4 regions of the Streptomyces sp. DF42 genome follow, and region 4 is predicted to be linked to each of the others. Evidence: riboswitches for the same ligand, from Rfam matches in the RefSeq annotation. Region 4 holds a riboswitch; each other region holds the start of a gene.
What was found. A riboswitch is a leader RNA that binds a small molecule or an ion and turns the genes downstream of it on or off. The one in region 4 is predicted to bind cobalamin.
Positions count from the first base shown of each region.

Region 1: it holds a riboswitch for cobalamin, as region 4 does, so the genes downstream of both, nicT (Nickel transporter NicT) here and ACYUED_RS42545 (CbtB domain-containing protein) in region 4, are expected to answer to the same signal.
Region 2: it holds a riboswitch for cobalamin, as region 4 does, so the genes downstream of both, ACYUED_RS33125 (CbtB domain-containing protein) here and ACYUED_RS42545 (CbtB domain-containing protein) in region 4, are expected to answer to the same signal.
Region 3: it holds a riboswitch for cobalamin, as region 4 does, so the genes downstream of both, ACYUED_RS29730 (ribonucleoside-diphosphate reductase subunit alpha) here and ACYUED_RS42545 (CbtB domain-containing protein) in region 4, are expected to answer to the same signal.

Region 1 covers NZ_CM177859.1:7,774,220-7,779,016, reverse strand. Annotated here, with positions in the region: gene ACYUED_RS35630 (copper resistance CopC family protein) at 1-380, opposite strand, end outside; gene ACYUED_RS35625 (hypothetical protein) at 359-601, opposite strand; gene nicT (Nickel transporter NicT) at 1,309-2,430, opposite strand; cobalamin riboswitch at 2,429-2,638, opposite strand; gene ACYUED_RS35615 (ArsR/SmtB family transcription factor) at 2,718-3,077, shown strand; gene ACYUED_RS35610 (cation transporter) at 3,388-3,567, shown strand; gene ACYUED_RS35605 (sigma-70 family RNA polymerase sigma factor) at 3,736-4,362, opposite strand; gene ACYUED_RS35600 (hypothetical protein) at 4,525-4,797, opposite strand, start outside.
Region 2 covers NZ_CM177859.1:7,222,999-7,227,795, forward strand. Annotated here, with positions in the region: gene ACYUED_RS33115 (WD40/YVTN/BNR-like repeat-containing protein) at 1-1,007, opposite strand, end outside; gene ACYUED_RS33120 (MFS transporter) at 1,326-2,552, shown strand; cobalamin riboswitch at 2,905-3,056, shown strand; gene ACYUED_RS33125 (CbtB domain-containing protein) at 3,091-3,312, shown strand; gene ACYUED_RS33130 (CbtA family protein) at 3,334-4,086, shown strand; gene ACYUED_RS33135 (hypothetical protein) at 4,102-4,287, shown strand; gene katG (catalase/peroxidase HPI) at 4,603-4,797, opposite strand, start outside.
Region 3 covers NZ_CM177859.1:6,446,852-6,451,648, reverse strand. Annotated here, with positions in the region: gene ACYUED_RS29740 (hypothetical protein) at 1-695, opposite strand, end outside; partial or broken gene ACYUED_RS29735 (transposase family protein) at 834-1,355, opposite strand; cobalamin riboswitch at 1,895-2,023, shown strand; gene ACYUED_RS29730 (ribonucleoside-diphosphate reductase subunit alpha) at 2,144-4,525, shown strand; gene ACYUED_RS29725 (ribonucleotide-diphosphate reductase subunit beta) at 4,585-4,797, shown strand, end outside.
Region 4 covers NZ_CM177859.1:9,268,254-9,273,050, reverse strand. Annotated here, with positions in the region: gene ACYUED_RS42565 (peptidylprolyl isomerase) at 1-19, shown strand, start outside; gene ACYUED_RS42560 (class I SAM-dependent methyltransferase) at 214-1,050, shown strand; gene ACYUED_RS42555 (glutaredoxin domain-containing protein) at 1,152-1,589, shown strand; gene ACYUED_RS42550 (histidine phosphatase family protein) at 1,672-2,262, shown strand; gene ACYUED_RS42545 (CbtB domain-containing protein) at 2,388-2,609, opposite strand; cobalamin riboswitch at 2,645-2,806, opposite strand; gene ACYUED_RS42540 (methylmalonyl-CoA mutase family protein) at 2,944-4,758, shown strand; gene scpA (methylmalonyl-CoA mutase) at 4,758-4,797, shown strand, end outside.

The DNA of each region.
Region 1 (4,797 bases), 1.5 Mb from region 4:
CCGTCGGCGGCCTCGAACTGGTAGGCGTTGGACTGGGCGTCCCCGTCTCCCGCGGTGAGGGGGTAGATGAGGGTGATGACGCCCTTGGGCAGCGGGGACACTGCGGCACAGGCCGTGGTGGTGTCGGTGACGACCGGCCGTCCGACCGGGATGTCGTTGCCGTCCGGCCCGACCACCCTGATCTCCGGTGCGATTCCGGTGGTCAGGTTGTCGAACGTCAGCCTGACTACCTTGGTCCCGGCTGCGACCGTGGCTCCGGGTGCCGGTGCGGCGTTCTTGAGAGCGGTGTGGGCCTGTGCGGGTGCGCCGCCGAGGAGCAGCAGCGCACCCGCGCACGCGACGGGTGCGGCCGACGCCGTCAGAAGTCGAAGTCGGCGCATGCGATCCGGTTGTCCTGTGCCTCGTGGGGGTGGACGACGATGGCGACCGCGTCCTTGCCGGTCTTGCGGGAGTTGGTCACCGTGGTCATGCCCATACCGGACTTGTCGGCGGTGAACATCAGGTGGATCTCGTTCGGGGGCATGGTCGGGCCGCCCTTGTCGAACTGGAAGTGGCTCCCGCCGTTGTCCGCTGAGCAGTGCTGGGCGTGCAGATGGGCCATGTAGACGTGCCCCGCTTTTGAGGCCGGTCAGGGAGACGGTGACGGTGGTGCCCTTGGTGCCCTGGGCGAGCCAGGCCGTGCCCTTGACGTCGTTCATGCCAGGCGGGCGGGTGTCGAGCATCTTGAAGGTGCCCTTCACCACCTTCGCTCCGGGCAACTTGTAGGCGGGGGTGGCTGAGGGGTCCCCCATCGCCTTGTCGGACATGCCCTGCATGCCGTGGGCGGAGGACGAGGCGGAGGCTCCGCTGTGGGCGGATGCATGGCCGGCCGAGTCTCCTCCGCAGCCGGTGAGCAGGACCGTCAGGGTGGTCGTGAGGAGGGCGCCGAAGGCCAACCGGGATGTTCGGCGCGCAGGTTGAGGCGCCCGGGACCTGCTCGCTCTTCGGCAGTAGCACGACTTGCCCTATATTAGTCGGTCGCACCGGTCGCGTAGTTCCCGCCCCAGCCACGGCTCATCGCCCGCTACGAACGCGACCCCGGGCCGCAGAACTCTGCATGGCCACGAGCGACCGCTCCCGGACGCCCAGCAAGGACCCGGCAGCGAGCCCGGCTCGAACCCGGCGGCCTGCGTACCGCCGGGGACCCACTCCTCACCTGGGCACGAGCGCTACCACCGCGCCCTGCCCGGGGAAGCCACTCCTCCGCAGGGTGTTCCCGCTCCTCGCCGACGCGGACACGCGGCCCGACAGTGGAACACGCGTCGAGTGTCAGCCGCCCTCGGCGAGACGGGCGGCCCACTTCTGCTCCACCTTGGCCAGGCGCCAGTACGCCAGCGCCGCCGCCCACACGACCAGGAACAGGCCGACGATGATGTAACCGACGTTGTCCAGGTCCAGGCCGGCGATCCAGCCGGTCACCGCGTCGCGCAGATCGAGCTTCTCGTGCAGCACCCCGACCAGTTCGATCGTGCCGACGAAGAAGGCCACCGCGATGGACAGGCCGGTGATGGTGAGGTTGTAGAACACCTTGCGCACCGGGTTGGAGAACGCCCACTGGTAGGCGAAGTTCATGAAGGTGCCGTCGAGCGTGTCGAACAGGCTCATGCCCGCCGCGAAGAGGAGGGGCAGGCACAGGATCGCGTACCACGGCAGCCCGGCGGCTGCGCCGTTGCCGGCCAGGGCGAGAAGCAGGACCTCGGTCGTGGTGTCGAAACCGATCCCGAACAGGAAGCCGAGAGGGAACATCTGGCCGGGTCGACGGATGGACTTGGTGAGACGGCCCAGGAGGCGGTTCATGAAGCCGCGCGAGTCCAGGTGCGCCTCCAGCTCCGTCTCGTCGTAGCGTCCGGCCCGCATCGCCCTGAAGACGCGCACGATGCCGAACAGCGCGGCGAGGTTGAGGGCGGCGATGAGGTACAGGAAGCTGCCGGAGACCGTGGTGCCCACGGTGCCGAGCACCTGGTGGGTCCGGGAGTTGTCGTTCATCAGGGTGCCGGCGAGCTGCGTGCCTCCGGCGACCAGCGCGGCCATGACGACCACCACGCTGGAATGCCCGAGCGCGAACCAGAAGCCGACCGACACCGGCCGCTTGCCGTCGGCCATCAGCTTGCGCGTGGTGTTGTCGATCGCGGCGATGTGATCGGCGTCGAACGCGTGCCGCATGCCCAGCGTGTACGCGGTCACCCCGAGGCCGATCCCGAACGCCTTGGAACCGACCTCGTAGTGCCCCGGCACGACGAGAAGGAACAGGATGCCGAACGCCACGACGTGCAGCGCGGCGATCACCGCCAGCAGTCCGGCGGTACGGACGGTGTCCTCGCGCCGCCAGCGAAATTGGGCAGGCCCGGTGGGCAGGGTCATACGGTCACGCTCCAGCACCTCGTGGATCATTTCGTGAAGTGCCGTGGCCGGTCTCCTGGCTTACGGGTGCGCGCGTGTCCGTCCCGGCCTTCCCGTTCGCCGGGCGGCGAACAGTGACCATGCACGACTGGGACGGAAACTCCCCGATCACAGTGGCGAGGGCCGCGCCGGCCTGAATCCCCCGATTGGCGAAGGACTGTCACCGGTCTTCCCGAACACCACGGCCCGCCCACCGTACTGGCGACCACTCACGCCTGCATAGCTGCGCATTAACGCAGGTATTCAAGATCACATCGGCTACCTGCGAGGATGCCCTCATGCATCTCGTCCCCGCCGAACGCGCCGACCGTCGCACCATCGACGGGCACCGTGTCTGCGACGCCATTGCCGCCATCGGTGAGCCCGACCACGTCCGCGCCTGGGCTGAGCGGTTCTCCCTGCTCGCCGACCCCGGACGCCTCGCTCTCCTGATAGCTCTGCGTCAGACGGGCCCTCTCGCCGTCTCGGACCTCGCGATCGCGACCGGCATGAACGACCCCGCCGTCTCCCAGGCCCTGCGGCTCCTGCGCGCCGCCGGCATCGTCGCTGGCGAGAAAAACGGGCGGGTGGTCCGCTACCGGATCGTCGACCCGATCGCCGCCGACCTGCTGAAACACTGCATGGCCGAGGGCGGCTAAGCCTCGACGGCCTTCCGGCTGGCCCGCTGTCATCGGATCCCGCCCAGGCCATGCGCCCGGAACGGGGCCACCTCAGAGGGCTCGCGGGCCGCCTGCGGAGGTGCCTGAACGGCCCGGGCCGGGGTTGCCAGGCCACTCCAGGTGGACCCTTTCGACGTCGTATCGGCGGGTCGCCATTCCGGCCGCCTCCTCCTCCACCTGTCTTCGAGCTCCGTCTCTCCGACTCATGTAGCGACGAGGCCCCACGTAACACCGCCCCTGCGCATCGGTAAGCCTCCCCAAAGCCTCACCGGCATCCAGGAGTTGTGCCATGGCCCAGAAGCAGTACAGCGTCATCGGAATGAGCTGCGAGCACTGCGCTGCAACCATCAGGGAAGAGGTCTCCGAGGTGCTGGGGGTGAGCGAGGTCGTGGTCGAAGTCGGCCGCAAACCGGGCACCGTGCACGGCGTGGATCTCGACCACGGGCGGCTGCGGGAGGCGATCGTTTAGACGGGCGTCGGCGACTCGGTCGCCGCCCGAGTACTCGAAGAGGCCGGGCTGGACACCGTGATCCGTCACCGACTGCATGGGCGCCAAGACCCCCTTCTCCACCGCCCCGAATGAGGTGCTGCCGAGAGTGTCGGGACGGACCGCCCCAACACCCCGGTAGGAAGCGGCTTAGACCACCGCCAGCTCGGCGGGCTCCTCCGCTTCCTCCAGCAGGTCCATCAGGCTGGCCCTGGCACGGGCCACGCGGGAGCGGACCGTGCCGATCGGGCAGTCGCTGACCTCGGCGGCCTCCGCGTAGGGCAGGCCGACCATCTGCGTGAGGATGAACGCCTCGCGGCGCTCCTCGGGGAGTGCCGCCAGGAGGTCCAGCAGCGCGACGCCGTCGTCGAAGCCGGGCAGGTCGCACGGCTGGGACAGCTCGACGGCCAACTGCCAGTCCGGCACGTCGGACAGGCGCGGGCGAGCGGCGACGTACCGGTAGCTGTCGATGACGGCCCGGCGGGCGATGGACAGCAGCCACGTGCGCGCCGAGGAGCGGCCCTCGAAGCGGTGCAGGCTGCCGAGCGCGCGCAGGAACGTGTCCTGGGCGAGGTCGTCCACAGCCTGTGGGTCGGCGCACAGATGGGCGACGTAGCGCTGGACGTCCCGCTGCAGGGCGCGCACGAACTGCTCGACCGCGTCGGCGTCGCCGCTCCGGGCGGCGAGTGCGCAGGCCGTGATCGACTCGTCGAGGGCTGCCGTTTTGTCACCTTTACCGCTTTGGGTGCGCGAGGTGGGCAGTGCGGAGGTAATCACCTGGTGTCCTTCTCGGGATCCTTGATCCGGGCCGGGGCGCACGAGGGCGCGGGCGGTCCGGTGAGTGGGGAGACGGCCTACGGCACGAGCGCTACGGCGCTGGTGCGGTCGTACGGCCGTGGCCCGAGGCGCGCATGGGCAGCCTCGGGAAGCCGGCTGTCGTCAGGCGACAGCCGTCCCCACGGGAGGGCCCCGAGAGGTGATCGCGTGGACGAGCAGGAGGAGACGCGGCGCCGGGCCCGAGGGGCGGCGCCGCAGGTGCGGGCGCGGGCGCTCCGGGGTGGCTGGCAGGGCCAGCAGCAGCCGTAGCGGTACGGCCAGCCATCCGGCAACGGCCCGCAGGATGCGGAAGGCGGCCTTCTCGCCGTACGCCAGCCACAGCCCGCACAGCAGCGCGGCGAGCAGGTGGGCGGCGAGCATGCCCGACGACGAACC
Region 2 (4,797 bases), 2.0 Mb from region 4:
GTGTAGAAGCCGTTGTAGTCGTCGCCGCTGCGCCAGCCGACCGCGAGGACGACCTTGCTCGAATCCTTCGGGTCGATCGCGATGTCGTTGGCGATGTTCTTGTACGGGGCCGACGGGTCGCTTGCCTTCGAACCGCCCAGCAGATAGTCGGGGTTGGGCGCGAACTCGAGCTTCCAGTGGCCCTTCAGTGTCTTGGTGGAGTGGCTCCACACGCCTTCGCTGGTCGCCGCCCACACCTTGCCGCCGCCGAAGCGCAGCTCGTGGATGGTGGTGGACTCCAGTTCGTCGCCGCCGACCCGGCTACGGGTGGAGAAGGCGCCGTGGTGCGGGTGGGGCAGGACGTAGACGCCGCTGCCGAGGTAGGCGTCCGCATTGGTGGTCGCCTCGCCGGTGCCCAGCCACAGCCGTCCGCCACCGTCGAGTGCGAGCGCGCCGGTGGACTGTGCCGGCAGCCGGTCGCTGATGGGGTGCCAGTGCCCGCCGCCGGAGCGGGAGCGCCACACGCCGCCGCCCGCACTGCCCGCGTACACGTACCCGTCGTCGTCGGCGGCCATCGCGGCCATCCGGCCGGTGACGTTGCCCGAGCCGCCGCTGGAGTTGGAGTCGATGTCCCGGTAGCGCGGGTCGTCGGAGTTGTACGGCTGGTCGGTGACTTCGCGCCAACTGCCGCCGGTGCTCCGCAGGTTGGTCAGGTCGTCCCAGGCGGCACCGTACGCGCCCGGCGCGACGACGCCCGGCGAGGTACGCGCCTCGGCGTACTGGTCCGCGCCCTCGGCTATCTCGTCGGCCTCGTTGCCGTCGTCGCCGTCTCCGTCTCCGCCCTTCAGGCTGGGGCTCATGGAGCCCACCGACTGCTCGCGCTGGGCGGCGAGCCGGGCGAGGCTGCGGGCGCCGAAGGGGCTGTTGTTCTGGCCGGAGGCGGCGCTTGCGGGTATCGCGACAAGTGCGGCGGTTGCAGTGATGGCGCAGCTCGTGAGCCATCGTCTCTTGCGGGTTGGTGCTGACACCAGATCCTCCCAAACGGGCATGCGTACGGCCGTCGCTGGGACCTGATCACGGGCGGGACGGCGTGTCCGAAACTTGGACAGTCTTTGACCAGAACCTGTCACTTCGTGTACGGGGTGTGGATCGGGCGAGAGATCGGCGGCTTGCCGGCCTGCTGCTGTCGATTCCGGCCTCGGTGCCCCGCCTCCGCCTGAGCCCCGCTCGCCGATCGGGCAGGCGCATGACTGCCGTCGGCAATCGCGTCGGTGGATGATGGGCGGCACGGACGCCGAGGACCGGCGGCGTCACCGAGGAGGGGATCGAGGAGGGAATCCACGTCCATGACAGCTCCGCAGTCCCAGGCAGTCCCGGCGTCACCGGCCCGGATGCGGCCCTGGCGGTTCGTGGTGTGGTTCGGCACGGTCAGCCTGCTCGCGGACTTCGTGTACGAGGGCGCCCGCTCGATCACCGGACCACTGCTCGCCTCGCTGGGCGCGTCGGCCCTGGTGGTGGGTGTGGTCACGGGCGCCGGAGAGGCGGCGGCGCTCGGACTGCGGCTGGTCTCGGGGCCGTTGGCGGACCGCACCCGACGCTTCTGGGGGCTGGCGATCGCCGGATACGCGCTGACAGTGTTCTCCGTACCGCTGCTGGGCGTCGTGGGAACCCTGTGGGTGGCCTGCGTGCTGGTGATCGCCGAACGGGTCGGCAAGGCGGTCCGCTCACCCGCGAAGGACACCCTGCTGTCGCATGCCACAGCAGCGACCGGGCGGGGGCGCGGCTTCGCCGTGCACGAGGCGATGGACCAGGTCGGCGCACTCATCGGCCCGCTCGTCGTGGCCGGCATGCTCGCGCTGACCGGCGGCGACTACGGACCGGCCCTCGGGGTGCTCGCCGCCCCGGGCGTCGCGGTACTCGGGCTGCTGGTCTGGCTGCGGGCGCGCGTGCCCGATCCGGAGGCGTACGAGCGGGAGGCAACCCCTCCCGCGAACGCACCCGCGCCGGACGGCCGCCTGCCGCGCGCGTTCTGGACGTACGCGACGTTCACCGCCGCCACCACCGCGGGCTTCACCACCTTCGGCGTGCTCTCCTACCACCTCGTCCAACGCCACCTCATGACGACGGCATGGGTGCCGGTCCTGTACGCCGCCGCCATGGTCGTCGACGCTCTCGCCGCACTGGCGACCGGCTGGCTGTACGACCGTGTCGGGCCGCGGGTGCTGGTCGCCCTGCCGGTGCTGACCGCCGCCGTCCCGATGCTGGCGTTCACGAACACGGTGGCGGTGGCCGTGATCGGCTCCCTGGTGTGGGGCGCGGCCATGGGCATCCAGGAGTCCACGCTGCGCGCCACGGTCGCCGACCTCGTGCCGTCAGGGCGGCGCGCGACCGCGTACGGAGTCTTCGCGGGGGTGGTCGGCGCAGCGAGTCTGGCGGGCGGCACGATCACCGGAGCCCTGTACGGCGCGTCGATCCCGGCCCTGATCGGGGTGGTCGTGACCGTACAGGTGCTGGCGCTGGTCGTGCTCGCGGTCAGTGGGACCGGACGGCTCGGCCGGCGCCCGGGCGGGTGAGGCTCCGGGGTGGCCCGCGCCCGGGCAACCATGGAGAGCCTGCTGCCGGAAGCCGAGAGTCAGGCCGCCAGAGCGGCTTGATGTGATGGTCGGCGCCTGCCGGGGGCGCCGACCATCACCTGAATGGGAGTCATGGGCTGCCCGCCTGCCCGCCTGCACCCCGGCCGCAACTGGCAACGCCCGCGAAGGCGGCCAAGCCGGACGGTGTGGCCGGCGCCTGACCGAGGGCACGCAAAGGTGGGGATGCCGGCTGGAGGTCACACGGCCCCAAGCCCGCCGACGCCCCCACCCCCCGGATGAGAGGGGCCACTTGACGGGAGAGAGGGAGATCACTCCAGGTGGTGCGGTATTGGCCAGGTTCGCGACACACGGTACCGTCGGTCTGATATCGACGACGGCAAGACGGAAGCCGGTGAGAGTCCGGCACGGTCGCGCCACTGTGTGCCGCCGCCCCGAGGGGGGTGGTGGCGAGTCAGACCCGTAGCCGTCGTCATGTGCACCACCGAGATGGGACGCGAGCTCCCGAGGAGGCCCTGCCATGGCGCAGCATGTCGCCCAGCCGACAGTCACCACCCCCGTCGTACCCGCCAAGCTGCCGCTGAAGGACATAGCCCCCTGGGCCGTCTTCGTCGGCGTCCTGATGCTGGTCCTGCTCTACTTCGTCGGCGCCGAACAGGGCGCCACCTCCGTGTTCAGCGGCACGGACGTCCATGAGTGGGTACACGATGCCCGCCACCTGCTCGGCTTCCCCTGCCACTGATACGAGGGACGCCGCACACCCATGAACTCCACGACGGTAAGAAACCTCCTGGTGCGGGGCATGCTCGCCGGCCTCGCCGCCGGAGTCCTCGCCCTGGTCGCCGCCTATCTGCTCGGTGAACCGTATGTAGACAAGGCGATCGGCTTCGAGGAGGCGCACTCCCACGAGCACGAGATGGAAGTCGTCTCCCGCTCCCTGCAGTCAACCGCCGGTCTCGCCACCGGCGTTCTGCTCTACGGGGTCGCGTTCGGCGGCATCGCCGCGCTCGCCTACTGCTTCGCCCTCGGCCGCGTCGGCCGCTTCTCGCCGCGGGCGACCGCGCTGCTGCTGTCCGGCTGCGCGCTGCTGGCGGTGTACGTGGTGCCGTTCCTGAAGTACCCGGCCAATCCGCCGTCGGTCGGCGAGCCCGACACCATCGGCAAGCGGACCACCCTGTACTTCCTGATGATGCTGCTCAGCGTGCTCCTTGCGATCGCAGCCACCATCCTCGGCAAGCGGCTCCAGCCGAACCTGGGCACCTGGTGGGCGACGATGGTCGCGGTTGCCGCGTTCGCCGTCGTGATCGGCCTGGCGTACGAGTTCCTGCCCGTCGTCAACGAGGTGCCGAAGGACTTCCCGGCCACCGTGCTGTGGCGGTTCCGACTCGCCGCCCTGGCCATCCAGGCCACCCTCTGGGGCAGCTTCGCACTCGTCTTCGGCGAGCTGGCCGAGCGGTTGCTGAACCCGAAGCCCGTGTCGGCGGCCGCGAAGGCGACGGTCGCCGCTCCCAGCTGACCACGCATCGAACAGGTGAGAGGGCCCACGGAACCATCCGGGGGCCCTCTCACGTTCTTCGGACATCCGAACGCGAAGGCGAGCAACGCCATCCGGGGCTACCGGGCGGTGATCGATCCGGCTTCCGTGGGCCGTTCCTTCGACGTGCTGATCGACCTCGGTCTTGAGGCGCAGGACGCGGAGATGGTCGAGCGCTTCTAGGAGGCCCTGGCGCAGGCGGAGGAAGTACGGGAGTTGCGGAGGCTGTTCGGCAGCCCCGACCAGTCCGCACGCGTGGCCGTCGCCGATCTGCCCGCCTGAGAGACGTTTCTGAGCCGGCGGGTCATGACCATTCCCCGGATCAGGAACGTCATCTCGCACTTCACGATGAAGACCGTCAAGCCGGGCCCGAGCTCGTAGGCGAACGACGGCCCGCAGGCGAACGACGTCCGGGCCGGCCCCTGTGGGCCGGCCCGGACGTCGTGGTCAGGCAGGTCTGGCGGTCGGACGGCTCGGACCGTCGGACGAGGTCGAACCTCAGACGAGGTCGAAGCGGTCCGCGTTCGAGACCTTGACCCACGCGTCGACGAAGTCCTTCACGAACTTCTCCTTCGCGTCGTCGGCCGCGTAGACCTCGGCGACCGCGCGCAGCTCGGAGTTCGAGCCGAAGACGAGGTCGGCGCGGGTGCCGGTCCACTTGACCTCGCCGGTCGCGTCGTCGCGGCCCTCGAA
Region 3 (4,797 bases), 2.8 Mb from region 4:
TTGAAGCCCTGGGCCAGCGCTGCCTCCAGGGCCAGCGGCAGGTCGGGGGCGCCGCCCGTGAAGTTCGGGTCGAGGTGGCGCAGCCACTTCGTGAGTCGCTCGCGCGCCTCGTCACGGTGCCCGTCGTCGACGGAGCCCAGAAGCATGGGGATCATCCAGGCGCGCATCACGAACTCCCGGAACAGGGCGACCCGTTGCTGCCGGTACTGCCGGTTGAGGTCCTGCCGTTCGCGCTGCAGCCGGTCGATGCGCTCGGACGAGGTGGTCCGTCCGGGCGGACGATCGGTCCTCGCACCGGCCATCTTCCTGGTCCACGTGTCGAACTGCTGCCTCTTGCGGGCTTTCAACTCGCTGACCCTGTCGTTGTACTCCTTCACGGGATCGCTGTTCAGACCGATCCGTTCGCGGATCACTGCGAATGCCGCGTTTCCGCCGCTGCCGACCTCCTGGGCCACGGCCAGGCGGATGGAGGAGGAAGGCTCCTCGATGCCCATCCGGAAGAGCTGGTAGTACAGCGGCGTGGCGTCGATCTTGCCGGAGACCGTCCGCAGCGCCGCCCCGAGTTGCTTCAGCAGTCTCCGTTTCGCGTCCTCCAGAGTGCGCTGGTCCCCCTTGATACCGGCCCAACGGCTGCGCACCGCCCCGACGATGTCGCGGCCCACGATCTCGGCGGTCTCCTGCCCGGCGGTGAGCACCAGCCTGTGGGGGTCCCCGCGTGCCTTGAGGAGGTAACGCCGCTTGGTCCAGGCGTACCACCAGAACAGGAAGAGCGCGGCGGCGATCGAGGCGGTCAGGACGGGGCCGACGAAACGGAGGAGGGCGTCGAACCGTTCCTAAACAGTGTCCAGGAGTGACATTTGCTGCCAGCTCCTGGAACTGCGCGCATCCCGAACGGTGTTGGATGCGCTGGTCTCCCGCGTTCGCTGTGTCCCCGTCCGGCTGCGTGCATCGTGTGCACGCTCCGTGACGGGTGGGCGGGTTCCCTCATGCCCTCGTGCGCCTGGTCCGGCCTGGGCGGTCCGATGCCCCACAGCATCGCTCTGGTGCTGCGGGGGCGGTGCCGTCCGTCGCCGGATCGGGTGCCCGAGGGCGCGTCGCCCGATCGCGACGCTCGCGGCGTCGTGCCGGGACATCTTGCGAGTCTTGCCGGCCAGGGGCTTACGCCAATGCTGGTCGCCCCACATCGACGTGTACGCCGGGTCGACCGCGACGATCGACAGGCCGTGCTCGGCGGCCATGGACACCAGACGGGCCTTGAGCTTGCCTGTCGGGATGCCGGAGATGAGCTGCCGGAACCGCTTCTTGCGGCCGTGCTTCTCGCGGGTCTTCTCGGCGGTGAAGTCCAGGTTCTCGAGTTGTCCTTCCGCCACTGCTCGAAGCCGGTCGAGTGGTGCTCGATGAGGATGTACAGGCCCTCCATGCACCAGGCGAGCACCGTGAGCGCGGCGAGCAGCCAGACGGCCCTGGTGAGGTTCGTGTACGAGAGCCACCGGCGCCACTTCCTGGGGCGGGGGGTGCCCCGGGTCGCCTCCAGACGGATCGTCAGGGAGTGCCAGTGGCCGAGAAGGGCCCGCCTCGCCCGGTCCGCCGCCCGTCTCAGATCCAGCGTCGCCATCGGTGCGTCGCGCGGTCGCTCACTGCCGGGCGGGTGCCGGACGACCTTCGTCATCGTGCGTACTCCCTCCGAGAGTTCTCAGGACGGAGGACCACGCGGGCGCCGACATCTACCTCCATGGAATCACTCCCAGGAGACCCCGCAACTCAGCCGCCGTGACGGGAAGCCGATGCGGGGCCACGACCGCACGCCGATCACCTACGAGTTGACGCCCTGACACGCTCCGAAGTCGCCGCGACACAACATATGGGGCTGCTCATCCCACCCGACACAAGATGTATGCTCATGCTCGCTGTCGTCGCAGGGGAATCCGGTGCGAATCCGGAACTGTCCCGCAACGGTGTACTCATGCGTGTTCGCACATGTATGGGCGTCAGTCCGAGGACCTGCCGACAGTGCGCCCGGCCGAACCGTCCGGGTGCTCAGACGTCCGGGCCTCGTGGAATGGGCCGGTGGACGCGACGCCGTGCGCGCTCGTGCTTCCCCCTGCCTCCGCAAGGCCCCGTGCCGAGCGAGGGAGAGCCCCACGTGACCATCGCGCCAGCCGAACCGGCTTCAGCGACACCGTCCGCGACACCGGCGACACCGGACGGCCCGGGAACCGCGCTGCTGCGGACCCTGACCGAGCTGACCGCCGGCCTCCCCGGAGCCGACCCCGGCCGGGTCGCCGTCGCCGCGCTGCGCGGCCGCTCGGCGCAGGCGGACGAGACGGAGCTGCGCGAGCTGGCCACGGAGGCGGCCGCCGGGCTCATCTCGGAGGACCCCGTGTACTCGCGGCTGGCCGCGCGTCTGCTCACCATCAGCATCGCCGCCGAGGCCGCCTCGCAGGGCGTCACCTCCTTCACCGAGTCGGTCGCCGTGGGCCACCGGGAAGGGCTCGTCGCCGACCGCACCGCGGAGTTCGTCCGCCTCCACGCCGCGCGCCTCGACGCGCTCGTCGACCCCGAGGCGGACGACCGCTTCGGCTACTTCGGCCTGCGCACCCTCCACAGCCGCTACCTGCTCCGGCACCCGATCACCCGCCGGGTGATCGAGACGCCCCAGCACTTCATGCTGCGGGTCGCCGCCGGTCTCGCCGACGACACCGCGCCCGCTTCGGAAACGGGCGCCCGCCCGGTGGACGAAGTCGCCGCGCTCTACGGCCTGATGAGCCGCCTCGACTACCTTCCCTCCTCCCCCACCCTCTTCAACTCCGGCACCCGGCACCCCCAGATGTCGTCCTGCTACCTCCTCGACTCCCCGCTCGACGAGCTGGACTCCATCTACGACCGCTACCACCAGGTCGCCCGCCTCTCCAAGCACGCCGGCGGAATCGGCCTCGCCTACTCCCGTGTCCGCAGCCGCGGTTCACTGATCCGCGGCACCAACGGGCACTCCAACGGCATCGTCCCGTTCCTGAAGACCCTCGACGCCTCGGTCGCCGCCGTGAACCAGGGCGGCCGGCGCAAGGGCGCGGCCGCCGTCTACCTGGAGACCTGGCACTCCGACATCGAGGAGTTCCTGGAGCTGCGCGACAACACCGGCGAGGACGCCCGCCGTACGCACAACCTGAACCTCGCGCACTGGATCCCCGACGAGTTCATGCGCCGGGTGAACGCCGACGAGCCGTGGAGCCTGTTCTCCCCCGCCGACGTGCCCGAGCTGGTCGACCTGTGGGGTGCGGAGTTCGACGCCGCGTACCGCAGGGCGGAGGCGGCGGGGCTCGCCCGCAGGACCATCCCGGCCCGGGAACTCTACGGCCGCATGATGCGCACCCTGGCCCAGACCGGCAACGGCTGGATGACCTTCAAGGACGCCTCCAACCGCACCGCCAACCAGACGGCCGAGCCGGGCCACGTCGTCCACTCCTCCAACCTCTGCACGGAGATCCTGGAGGTCACCGACGACGGCGAGACGGCGGTGTGCAACCTGGGTTCGGTGAACCTGGCGGCGTTCGTGGCCGGCCAGGACATCGACTGGGAACGGCTCGACGAGACCGTCCGCACGGCCGTCACCTTCCTCGACCGCGTGGTCGACATCAACTTCTACCCCACCGAGCAGGCCGGCCGGTCGAACGCGCGCTGGCGCCCCGTCGGCCTCGGCGCCATGGGCCTGCAGGACGTCTTCTTCAAGCTGCGCCTGCCCTTCGACTCGCCCGAGGCCCGCCGGCTCTCCACCCGCATCGCCGAGCGCATCATGCTCGCCGCGTACGAGGCCTCCGCCGACCTCGCCGAGCGCAACGGCCCGCTGCCGGCCTGGGAGAAGACCCGTACGGCCAGGGGAGTTCTGCACCCCGACCACTACGACACGCAGCACGCCTGGCCCAAGCGCTGGGCCGCCCTGCGCGAGCGCATCGCGAAGGTCGGCCTGCGCAACTCCCTCCTCCTCGCGATCGCCCCCACCGCCACCATCGCCTCGATCGCGGGCGTGTACGAGTGCATCGAGCCGCAGGTGTCGAACCTCTTCAAGCGCGAGACACTGTCCGGCGAGTTCCTGCAGGTGAACTCGTACCTGGTGAACGACCTGAAGGAACTCGGCGTCTGGGACGCCCGCACCCGCGAGGCCCTGCGCGAGGCCAACGGCTCGGTACAGGACTTCGCCTGGATCCCGGACGAGGTGCGGGCGCTGTACCGCACGGCGTGGGAGCTCCCGCAGCGCGGCCTGATCGACATGGCCGCGGCCCGCACCCCGTACCTGGACCAGTCCCAGTCCCTGAACCTGTTCCTGGAGACGCCGACCATCGGCAAGCTCTCCTCGATGTACGCGTACGCCTGGAAGCAGGGCCTGAAGACGACGTACTACCTGCGCTCCCGCCCGGCGACGAGGATCGCCCGCGCGGCCCGAGCCACCCTCCCCGTACAGCAGTCGGCCGAACCCGATGCGGTCGCCTGCTCCCTTGAGAACCCCGAGTCCTGCGAGGCCTGCCAGTGACCAGCCCCACCCGTAACACCCAGCTCCTCGACCCGGGCTTCGAGCTGACCCTGCGCCCCATGCGCTACCCGGACTTCTACGAGCGCTACCGGGACGCCATCAAGAACACCTGGACGGTGGAGGAGGTCGACCTCCACTCGGACGTGGCCGACCTCGCGAAGCTCACGCCCGCCGAGCAGCACCTGATCGGCCGCCTGGTGGCGTTCTTCGCGACGGGCGACTCGATCGTCGCGAACAACCTCGTGCTGACCCTCTACAAGCACATCAACTCC
Region 4 (4,797 bases):
CAGCGGCGTCGTCGCCTAGGGACCGTGGTGGCGGTCTGGTCGTCACGGATGACCAGACCGCCCATCGCCCGGACCGCTTCATTGCCCGCACCGCTCCGTTGCCCGGCGGCCTCCCGTTGCCCCGCAAGCAGGACAGCCACCTGGCAAAAGGGGCGGTTCTCGCGGTTCTCCGCAGGTCGACGCCCGTGCTGTGTAATGAGAACCATGCCTGACATGAGCGACACGAACGGCCCCAAGCACCGGGTGCGGCTCGGCGCCGTTCAGGAGACGCTGTTCATTCCACTGGCCGCGCGGGCCCGGGAGTCCGCCAGGAAGCGGCCGCTGCTGCGGGATCCGAAGGCCGTCGAGATGATCGGCGCGATCGACTACGCGAGTGACAAGTACGGGCCCGGCCCGGGGTCGGCGATCACGGTACTGCGTACGGCGATCGTCGACACGTGGGTGCGGGCCTTCCTGTCCGAGCACCCGGCGGGGACGGTCGTCGAAATCGGCACGGGGCTCAACACCCGGTTCGAGCGAGTCGACAACGGCACCGTGCACTGGATCGACCTCGACCTGCCGGACACGATCGAACTGCGCCGGAGGTTCTTCACGGACACCGGGCGCCGCCGGATGATCGCCGCCTCGGTCCTGGACGAGGACTGGCTGCGCACGGTCGAGGAGGGTCCCGGGCCCTACTTCTTCGTCGCCGAGGGCGTGCTCGTCTACCTCCCCGAGGAGGAGGCCGCCCAGGTGCTGACGCGCATCGCGCGACGCTTCCCGGACGCGCTCGTCGCCGTCGACACGTATCCCAGGAGCCTCCTGGAGAAGCAGCACCAGCAGGCGGTGAAGAAGAACATGGAGGCCCGCTGGTCGTGGGCCTGCGACGACCCACGCTCGCTGGAGAGGTACGGGCTGCGAGCGATCGAGGTCACCTCCGTCACCCGGCCGCCCCACGCGCTGCGCACTCGGCTCCCGCTGCGATTTTGGGCTTTCCTCCCGCTCGCCGACCGGCTGCTGCGCGGCCTGTTCAACATCACGCTCTTCCGGGCAGATTCGGGCCACGCGTGAACGCGGTGCGGTGAACGACGCCTCAAGTGATGTACACGGTGGCCGTCCGGACGATCGGCCGGCGTTCGCCGGACGTCGGCTCGTCGATAGCCTTGGTCCTCATGACGCGCGCTTGGATCCTCCCGATGCTCTTCGTGCTCTGCGGCTCCTTCGTTGCGGCAGCTCTGCTCGTCGCGGGAGCACCGGCCGCAGCCGCGGCGCTCCTGGTCGTGTTCGTGCTGTTCGCAGGTATCAACTCACCGCTGCTCTTCCCGAAGCCGGTCGGTGCGATGGAGGCACAACGCCGCAGCGCGGTCGACGGCCGGCCGGTCGTCTTCTGGCGGCCGGGCTGCACGTACTGCATCCGCCTGCGCCTGAGGTTGGGCCGTAGCGCCCGCCAGTTGCACTGGGTCGACATCTGGCGGGATCCGGCCGGGGCGACAGCGGTGAGGGCGGCCAACGACGGCAACGAGACCGTGCCGACCGTCGTCGTTGCGGGCCGGCCGCACACCAATCCCGATCCTGAGTGGGTACGCGCACAGCTCTCCCGCTCCGCGTGATCACCGGAGTCCCTACGGGCGCCCCGTCGTCCCGCGGTCCGTCGCCCCGCAGCAGCCGAACAGGCAGAACAGGAGTTACGGCGTGACCAGCCGCGTCACCTTCGTCTCACCCGCCATGAACCGATCCGTGCGAGAGGGCCGGTTCGACGACGGCAGCCCGCTTGACGCCGGTGGCGCAGCTCGCGCCCGGTCGGCCTCCGGCACGCTGTCCGCGGCCGACCGGGTCCTGGTCTCCCCCACGGTGCGCTGCCGGGAGACTGCCTCGGCCCTCGGTCTCGCCGCCGTGGAGGCGCCCGAGCTGGGCGGCATGGACGTGGGCCGCTGGCGGGGCCGGACGCTCGGCGAGGTCAGTGCCGAAGAACCTGACCAGGTGGCCCACTGGCTGGCGGACCCTGCCGCGGCGCCGCACGGCGGGGAGACCGTGCAGGGCCTCTGCGAACGCGTGGGCCGGTGGCTGAAGGCGACCGCGCAGACCGACGGCCGGACGCTCGCCGTGGTGGAGCCGGAAATCGTGCGGGCCGCGGTGGTCGGGGTCCTCGCGGTGCATGAGGCCACGTTCTGGCGGCTCGACGTGCCTCCCCTGACGGCGACCGAGATCAGCGGACGCTCCGGGCGCTGGAACCTGCGACTCGGGCAGACGCTCGTAGCACGGGAGCCCGAGGGCGGACACTGACGCGGACAGGGGTGCCGGGAAAACGCGTGAGGGCCCCCGGTGGTCCGGGGGCCCTCACGGCGGTGGGTCGTTCAATCACTCAGTGGGGTACGGGAGTTGCCTGCCCACATTGTGCGGTGTCCTCGTCAGTGGCAGGGGAAGCCGAGGAGGTGACGCGCGTCGTGCACCCACTCGTGCACGCCTTCGCCGGAGACGACGGAGGTGGCGCCCTGCTCGGCGCCGACGAAATAGAGCAGGACCAGCATCAGGACGCCGAAGAAGACCGCCCAGGGGGCTATCGCCGTCAGCGGCAGCTTGGCGGGTACGACAGGGGTGGCGGGTGTTGGCTGGGCGACGGTCTGCGCCATGGCAGAACCTCCTCGGGAGTACGCGTCCCATCTCAGTGGTGCACATGACGACAGCTGCGGGTCTGACTCGCGAGCCGTTCCGCCCACACAAGGGGGGTCGTCTCGTTCACAGTGGCGCGACCGTGCCGGACTCTCACCGGCTTCCGCTCTGTCGTCGTCAACAACCCCTTGACCGTACCGTCTGACGGGAACATGGCCAAGGGCGCATGACCTGGGGATGGTCGTCGGAACCCCGCCGGAGGGGGGTGGGAGACCGGGGTCACAAGGTGATGGAGGGCAAGGTCACAGCCGTGCCCTCTGCTGCTCCTTTGTCGATCTGTCCTAGCATCCGAGCATGACGGTCCTGCCTGACGACGGGCTCACGCTGGCCGCCGAGTTCCCTGACGCGAACCTTGAACAGTGGCACGGCCTGGTGGCCGGCGTCCTGCGCAAGTCGGGCAAGGAAGTCTCCGGCGCGGCGGCGGAAGACGCCCTGTCCACCGCGCTGGAGGACGGGCTGCGCACCCGCCCCCTCTACACCGCGCTCGATGCCGCGCCCGACCCCGGCTTCCCCGGCTTCGCGCCGTTCCTGCGCGCGAGCCGCGCCGAGGGGAACACCGCCGGCGGCTGGGACGTACGCCAGCGGCACACGGTCGCCGACAACGGCGCGGCACTCACGGACCTGGAGAACGGCGTCACCTCGCTCTGGCTGGTCCTGGGCGAGGGCGAAGGCGGCATCCCGGTGTCGTCGCTCGGCCGGGTCCTGGACGGGGTGTACCTCGACCTGGCGCCCGCCGTTCTCGACGCGGGCAGCGAAGTCGAGCCCGCCGCACGGGAGTTGCTGCGGATCTACGAGGAGCGGGGCGTCGCCAAGGAGGCGGTGCGCGGCAGTCTGGGCGCCGATCCGCTGGGGCACGAGGCTCGCACGGGCAGCGCGTCGGACTTCGCGCCGGTGGCCTCCCTCGCCCTGCGCTGTGCCGGGGAGTACCCGGGGCTGCGGGCCCTGACCGTGGACGCGCTGCCGTACCACGAGGCGGGCGGTTCAGCGGCGCAGGAGCTGGGCTCCTCGTTGGCGAGTGGTGTCGCCTATCTGCGTGAGCTGACCGAGGCGGGACTGAGCGTCGAACAGGCCTGCGCGCAGCTGGAGTTCCGCTACGCGGCGACGGCCGACCAGTTCCTGACCATCGCCAAGCTGCGGGCGGCGCGCCGGCTGTGGGCGCGGGTGGCCGAGGTGTGCGGGGCGCCGGGCGCCGGCGCGCAGCTGCAGCACGTGGTGACCTCGCCGGTGATGATGACGCGCCGCGACCCGTGGGTGAACATGCTGCGCGCGACGATCGCCACGCTGGCCGCCGGAGTCGGCGGCGCCGACGCCGTCACCGTGCTGCCCTTCGACCACGCGCTCGGTCTGCCGGACGCCTTCGCGCGCCGCATCGCCCGCAACACCTCGACGATCCTGGTCGAGGAATCGCATCTGTCCCGGGTGATCGACCCGGCGGGCGGCTCCTGGTACGTGGAGCGGCTCACCGACGAACTCGCCCACGCGGGCTGGGAGTTCTTCCGCCACATCGAGGGACTCGGCGGCCAGGCGGCCGCCCTGCGCTCGGGCCGCCTCGGTGCGGACCTGGCGGCCACGTGGGAGGCGCGCAGCGCGAAGCTCGCCAGGCGCCGCGAACCCATCACCGGCGTCAGCGAGTTCCCGCACCTCGGCGAGAAGCCCGTGGAGCGCGCCCCCGCGCTCCCGTCGCCGTCCGGTGGCCTGCCGCGCGTGCGGCGCGACGAGGCCTACGAGGCTCTGCGCGCCCGCTCCGACGCCCACCTGGCGGCGACCGGATCCCGGCCGCGTGTCTTCCTGGCCGCCATCGGCCCCGCCGCCGCCCACACCGCGCGCACGACCTTCGCCGCGAACCTCTTCCAGGCCGGCGGTATCGAGCCCGTCACCGAGGGCACGTTCGAGGACAGCGGCGCCACCGAGGTCTGCCTGTGCTCCAGCGACGCGCTGTACGAGGAACAGGCCGAGGGCGTCGCAGGGACCCTCAGGGCGGCGGGCGCACGGCACGTGTTCATCGCCGGCCGGCCCGGGCAGTACACCGACGTGGACTCCTACGTCTTCGCGGGCTGCGACGCCGTCGCCGTGCTCACCGCCACCCTCGACCGCATGGGAGTGTCCTGATGGGAATCCCCGACTTCACCGGCATCGAGCTGGGGACCC